Regions from separate parts of the Paenarthrobacter sp. 2TAF44 genome, predicted to be linked through region 2. Evidence: predicted binding sites of a transcription regulator. Region 2 holds the regulator's gene; the other holds the start of a gene.

Region 1 (3,401 bases), on a different contig from region 2:
GAACGGACTTCAGACCACTCCCGCTTGTCGCGGTAACGGATGGGCCGGAGCACCAAGGCTCCGCTTTCCAGCGTTACCGGCCAGATCGCAGAGCCGTACACCGGTGTTATTTGGGAAGACCGGCAGTGAAGGTGGGCAGCCACTCGCGGAGCTCGGGGCCCAGGTCATCGCGTTCGCATGCCAACTCGATGCAGGCCTTCAGGTAGCTCAACTTGTCACCGGTGTCATAGCGGCGCCCACGGAAGACAACGCCATAAACGCCGTAGCCTTCACCTTCCCCGGCAGCCAGAACCTCAAGGGCATCCGTCAGCTGGATTTCTCCGCCGCGTCCGGGAGCAGTGTTCTCCAGGACGTCGAACACTGCCGGGTGCAGAACGTAGCGACCGATCACCGCGAGGTTGGATGGAGCTTCTTCGGGGGACGGCTTTTCCACCAGCTGCTTGATGCGGACGTAGCCGTCTTCACCGTTTTCCTCGACGTCGGCGCAACCGTAGGCGCTGATCTTCGAAGGCTCAACTTCAATGAGGGCAACAACGGATCCACCGGTTTTTTGCTGGACAGCGATCATTTCGCTGAGCAGGTCCTCGCGGGGATCGATCAGGTCATCGCCCAGCAGAACGGCGAAGGGCTCGTACCCGACGTGCTGCTTTGCGCGCAGGACCGCGTGGCCGAGGCCGTTGGGGTCGCCCTGGCGGACGTAGTGGATGTCGCCCAGGTTGGTGGCGGACTGGATGGCTTCCAGCTTGGCAGTATCGCCCTTCGCTGCCAGCGTTGCTTCCAACGCCGGCACACGGTCAAAGTGATCTTCCAGGGCGCGCTTGCTGCGCCCGGTGATCATCAGGACGTCGTGCAGGCCAACCTTCACCGCTTCTTCGACGACGTACTGGATGGCTGGCTTGTCAACCACGGGCAGCATTTCCTTCGGCATCGCCTTTGTGGCGGGGAGGAACCTGGTACCAAGACCCGCTGCGGGGATGACGGCCTTACGGACAGCATTGTTATCGAGAGTCACCGGACTAATGTAACGGAAGGAATACATCAACGGGTAAACCCTCGCCGTGGCAAGACGCAGAAACAGCCCTTGAACTGGAGCGGATTTGCTGCTTTACGTAGACGACGGTAGCCCGCGCGAATCTCATGATCGGACAAAAATGGCATCGAAGGAAGACATCCGCAGCAGCCGACGCCTCTACAGGCGTGGCCTCACCACCGAGCAACTAGCCCAAGCCGGCGAATCAATTGCCCGGCACGGCTTGGCCTGGGCCGAGAAAATCTCGGCCGGATCCCCCAGGACCTTCGCGATCTACGTCGGCGTCTCCCACGAACCCCCAACCATGCCCCTGATCGCAGGCCTCCACAACGCCGGCCACCAGGTGCTGCTTCCCGTCTGCGAAGCTGGCCGCCAGTTGAGCTGGGTCTACTGGACGCCGGAGACAGCTTTCGTCCGGTCCGACTACGCACCCATCGACGAACCCGAAGGCGAGCGTTTGGACAGTGCTGTTGTGAGCGCTGTTGCGGGCATCTTCATGCCGGCCACCGCTGTGGACCGGGATGGCAACCGCATCGGACAGGGCGGCGGCTACTACGACCGCCTCCTCCAACGGCTGGACAGTTCCGGTGGGCGGCCGCCCACCATTGCAGTGGTGTACGACGACGATGTATTGCCTTCCGGAGCTATCCCCGCCGAGCCTTTTGACCGTCCCGTGCCGGATGCATTGACGCCCTCGGGAATCATCACGCTTGGCGCCGGAGAGTGACCTCGTTGACGCTACGTGAAGCCGTGCACCTACGTGGAGTTGGCAGATAGCGAATGAGCGGGATGCTGATGATAGAATTGGCACTCAGGCCCTGCGACTGCTAATGCGGAGATTCTCCGCCACGGCTCCACAGGACCTGAACCTTGTCCTGAAGGAGGAACTCAGTGCCCACATACGCATACGCCTGCAAAGACTGTGACCATGCCTTTGACATCGTCCAGTCCTTCTCTGACAGCTCCCTGACGGAGTGCCCTGAATGCCAGGGCGCGCTCCGCAAGAAGTTCAACAGCGTCGGCGTTGTCTTCAAGGGCTCGGGCTTCTACCGCACGGATTCGCGCGATGCCAAGGGCAGCACCGTCTCCGCTGCGCCCTCCTCCCCGGCGACTCCGACCCCGGCTGCCACGCCTGCACCAGCGGCTGCGGCCGCAGCAAGCTAGCAGCACTTTTCCACACCAGCACTTTTCCACATAGGGCACCCGGGCGCTGTTGGGCGGCCGAGCCCGGTGGCTAACGTGGCCTCATGCCACTAAAGTCCACCACTTCGCCACTCCCCCGCCGCGAACATTCAACTGCCCCTGCCCGGGGCCGTGGTCGCTCCCGAAACCAGCCAACCAGCACGGCTGGCTCGTTCCTCCCGCGGAAGCAGGGGCCACATCGCCAAGTGAGGCTGGGCCTCAGGCAGAGCCTGAACTTCTGGGTCTCCCGGAATCGTCGGCTGACAGTTGCACTGTTGCTCTGCCTGGCCACGGGCATTACAGTCCAACAGCTAACCCCTGCCTCTGAGCAGCGCGTCAGCATTCTCGTCGCTGCCCATGATCTTGCCGCAGGCACCAGCCTCACAGTGGCCGACTTCACCACTGTTGGGGTGCCGCCCGACCTCGCGATTTCCGGAGCCCTGGAGGATCACGTTTCGCTGGTGGGGCGCCAGCTTGCCTCGCCCTTGACCAAAGGGCAGATTCCCACTGAATCCAATCTTCTGGGGCCGGGTCTTCTCACTGGTGCACCTGTAGGTTCAGCTGCGGTCCCTCTTCGCATGGCTGACCCTTCATCCATCCAGCTTCTGTCCCCGGGACAGCTGGTGAATGTAGTACTCACTGCTGCAGGATCATACGACGAGTCCCGGCAAACCGAAGTCCTGGCCGCCTCCGTCCCTGTTCTTTGGACGTCTGCCCAAGGGGGTAAACCTGGCCAATGGCTTGGCACCAGCGACACCGACGGCTTGATGGTGGTAGCTGCAGATCCCCGGCAAGCAGAAAAGCTTGCCGGCGCATCCACGCAAGGCAAGCTTTTCTTCGTTTTGGTCAATCCCTAGGTTTTGGTCAATCGCTGGGGTTTTGGTCAATGCCCAGGTTTCGCCAATCCCTGATGCAGGGCTTGGATTCGGTGATCTCATCAGCCCCAATGTGGGGGCTTCTGCTCCTTCAACCACTGCTCATGGTCATAGTTGCCTTCGTCGCCCCAACGCCGGGGATCGTCTTCAGCGGCCTTGGTAGGCAAGATTCCACCGGAAGCTTGCTTCGTCGCTGGCGTCTTTGACTCTGTCTGCTCTTCAGCGTTTTCGGCGCCTACAGCTGCGGTCTGTTCGTCAGAGCCGCTTTCGTTGCCGGTTCCCTGTTCATTCACTGGTACTTCAGTCCCATCCTC
Region 2 (3,401 bases):
AAACGTAATTCAGGACAGGACCGTCAGGCAGTGGTGAGGAAATCGATGACTTCCTCCACCCGTCCCAGCAGCGACGCTTCCAAGTCGGCGTAGCTGCGTACCGCACCAAGCAGGCGCTGCCAGCCGAGTCCAATGTCTTCGGCGGTTTCGTGCGGCCAGCCGAACGCGGTCAGTATCCCGGTCTTCCAGTCAGTGCCTCGTGGAACTTCCGGCCACCGCTCAATACCCAGCACTTTTGGCCGGATGGCTTGCCAGACGTCTATATACGGATGGCCGACGATCAGGACGTTTCCGGCGGCTCCGGGCACCGTCATGGCTTCTGCGGCGATGCGTGATTCCTTTGAGCCTGCCACGAGGTGGTCTACCAGGATTCCGAGCCTGCGCCCTGGCCCGGGCGAGAATGCGGCGATAGCTGACTTGAGGTCGTCCACGCCGTGGAGTGGCTCTACGACGATGCCCTCAATGCGGAGGTCGTCGCCCCAGACTTTCTCCACCAGTTCGGCGTCGTGCTTGCCTTCCACCCAAATACGGCTCGCCTTGGCCACCTGTGCACGATGGCCCAGCACCCTTACGGACCCGGATGCCGTTCGACCCGACCGCACAGGCGAACCAGGAGCCTTTGCTGCCGGAGGCATGAGACGGATGGCCTGCCCTTCAAGCAGGAAACCGAACCCGAGTTGGAACGACTTGGTTTTGCCACGTCTGTCCTCAAGGGAGACGATGTGCATTCCCCCCGATTTCTCCACCCGTGTGACTTCGCCCACCCAGCCGGACTGAACGTCTTCAAGGACCATCCCGCGCTGGACGGCTACCTCGGGGAGTTGGCGTTTGGCAGGAGCGGACAGATCCTGCGGGCCCCACGTATCGAAAGCCAAGGACTTCATACCCCTCTGTGCTGGTTGTGCTGGGAATAACTCCCGCGGGCGGTTTCAATGCTAGCAACGTGCTGGCTCATACTAGACTTGTTAGCACTTGGGCATGTTGAGTGCTAAGTGAGTGCTGTTTATCCGTCCCGATAAAGGCCCGGACAGTCGTCAGGAGGTGTTGCAATGAGTGAGCCACGCAAGCTTGAAGTGCTGCGCGCAATCGTTGAGGATTATGTGCATTCCCGTGAGCCTGTTGGATCCAAGGCACTTGTGGAGCGGCACCATCTGGGCGTTTCCAGCGCCACCATCCGGAACGATATGGCTGTTCTGGAAGAAGAAGGCCTCATCGCAGCGCCGCATACCAGCGCAGGCCGCATCCCCACGGACAAGGGCTATCGGCTGTTCGTGGACCGCATCTCGCAGGTCAAACCGTTGTCCGCCGCGGAGCGTCGAGCCATCCACTCGCTCCTTGAAGGGCCGGACGACCTCGATGACATCCTTGAGCGCACGGTCAGGCTACTGTCGCAACTGACCAACCAGGTCGCCGTCGTTCAGTACCCGCACTCCAACCGTGCCCTGGTCCGTCACGTTGAATTTGTCCTCCTGGCGCCAAAGCAGGTGCTCGTGGTGCTCATCGCAGATACTGGAAGCGTTGGCCAGAAGGTCATCGAGGCTGGCTCCGATGTAAGTAATGAGGCGTTGATGGCCCTGCGCTCCCGGTTCCTGGGAAGCATCGCGGGAACCCAGCTGGCACTGCTGCCGCAGGTGTTGCCTTCCGTAGTGGCGCTGTGCCCGCCGGAGCTTCGGGGACTCGCGCAGCATCTTGCCCATGGTCTCCAGGCCCTCAGCGACACCAGCCGTGAAGAGCGCATCGTCATGGCCGGAACAGCCAACCTTGCCCGCTCCAATGTCGATTTCCCGTTGAGCATTGGGCCAGTGCTGGAAGCTCTTGAGGAACAAGTTGTCATGCTTCGGTTGTTGTCCGATATGGGGGATGATCCCCGCGGCGTGACAGTGAGCATCGGGCGCGAGAATCCTTACGACGGCTTGGCCGAGGCGTCGGTCGTGGCAACGGGGTACGGCTCCGGTGCCAAGGTGGGAATCCTCGGACCAACCCGGATGGACTATCCCACCACCATGGCTGCCGTGCGCGCCGTGGCCCGCTACCTTTCCCGCATTCTCGGCGGCTGACGCAAGCCCCGAGGTAAGAATCGCCGTGTAACCGTATAACAAGGAAGAGATACAGACTTTGAGCAGCCACTATGACGTTTTGGGAGTCTCGCCGGAAGCCACCGGGGAAGAGATCAAAAAGGCGTACCGCAAGTTGGCGCGAAAGCTTCACCCGGACGTCAACCCGGGGGAGGATGTCGCGGAGCAGTTCAAGGCCGTGACGCATGCTTACGAAGTGCTGTCCGACCCCCAAAAGCGCCGCGTCTATGATGCCACCGGTAACGAGAATGGCACTGACAACGGCTTTGGTGGCGGCTACTCCGGCCAGGGCTTCGCGTTCCAGGACATCTTCGACACCTTCTTCGGCGGTGGCGGCGGGCACGCTGGTCCGGCTTCCCGCGTACGCCGCGGCCAGGACGCACTCATCAGTGTCCGCATCGACCTCAAGGACGCCGTGTTTGGCGTCAACAAGAAGCTCGAAGTTGATACGGCAGTCGTCTGCCCCACGTGTGATGGCAGCTGCTGCCGGCCCGGCACGCATCCCGAGCGTTGTGACATTTGTGGCGGCAGCGGCCAAGTCCAGCGGGCCGTTCGATCCATCCTGGGCCAAGTCATGACCACGGCGCCGTGTGGTTCCTGTGAGGGCTTCGGTACGGTCATCAAGGATCCCTGCAACGAGTGCAACGGGCAGGGCCGTATCCGCAGCCGTCGTTCCCTCACCATCAAGGTTCCTGCCGGTGTTGCGACAGGTACGCGCATCCAACTCTCCGGACAGGGCGAAGCAGGACCAGCTGGCGGACCTGCGGGCGACCTCTACGTAGAGATCCGCGTCAACAATGACTCCACCTATATCCGCGAAGGCGACGATCTGCACGCAACACTGAGCGTTCCGATGACAGCCGCCGCCTTGGGCACGGAACTGAGCCTGGAAACGTTCGACGGGCCCCAGGAGATTGACGTCAAGGCCGGCACCCAGTCCGGCGAGGTCATCACGCTTCGCGGCTTGGGCGTTACCCACCTCAGGGGCTACGGCCGCGGCGATCTCAAGGTGCACCTGCACGTTGAGACACCGGTCAAGCTGGATCCGGCACAGGAAGAGCTCCTGCAGCAGCTTGCCAAGTTGCGCGGCGAGCAGTTCAGCGAAGGCAAACTCGTGGCCAGCGGCGGCATGTTCGCCAAGCTGCGGGACAAGCTCGGTAACCTGTAGCGGTGAGCAACCCCGTTTTCTTCACGCCCGCCGGGAGCCTGGACGGAGTTGAGCCGGGCGCTGTGTTCGTCATCGACGGTGCAGAAGCCCGGCATGCCGTTACCGTGAAGAGGCTCACTGTCGGTGAGTCCGTGGACATCGCCGATGGCGCAGGAGCC

Evidence for each region. Region 2 encodes HrcA, which represses chaperone genes, less so after heat shock. Its sites were predicted from a motif close to TTNGCACTCGNNNNNNNCGAGTGCNAA; they were not measured.
Region 1: a site for HrcA is predicted at 1,835-1,861, ahead of AB4Z15_RS20915 (FmdB family zinc ribbon protein). Genes of this name have one in related genera too.

Annotation. Positions count from the first base shown of each region.
Region 1 is NZ_JBFRFP010000027.1:20,333-23,733, reverse strand. Features, by position in the region: gene AB4Z15_RS20930 (GNAT family N-acetyltransferase) at 1-101, opposite strand, end outside; gene galU (UTP--glucose-1-phosphate uridylyltransferase GalU) at 107-1,039, opposite strand; gene AB4Z15_RS20920 (5-formyltetrahydrofolate cyclo-ligase) at 1,152-1,757, shown strand; gene AB4Z15_RS20915 (FmdB family zinc ribbon protein) at 1,922-2,194, shown strand; gene cpaB (Flp pilus assembly protein CpaB) at 2,278-3,069, shown strand; gene AB4Z15_RS20905 (AAA family ATPase) at 3,150-3,401, opposite strand, start outside.
Region 2 is NZ_JBFRFP010000013.1:76,385-79,785, forward strand. Features, by position in the region: gene AB4Z15_RS14105 (DUF3097 domain-containing protein) at 24-875, opposite strand; gene hrcA (heat-inducible transcriptional repressor HrcA) at 1,050-2,057, shown strand; gene dnaJ (molecular chaperone DnaJ) at 2,116-3,243, shown strand; gene AB4Z15_RS14120 (16S rRNA (uracil(1498)-N(3))-methyltransferase) at 3,246-3,401, shown strand, end outside.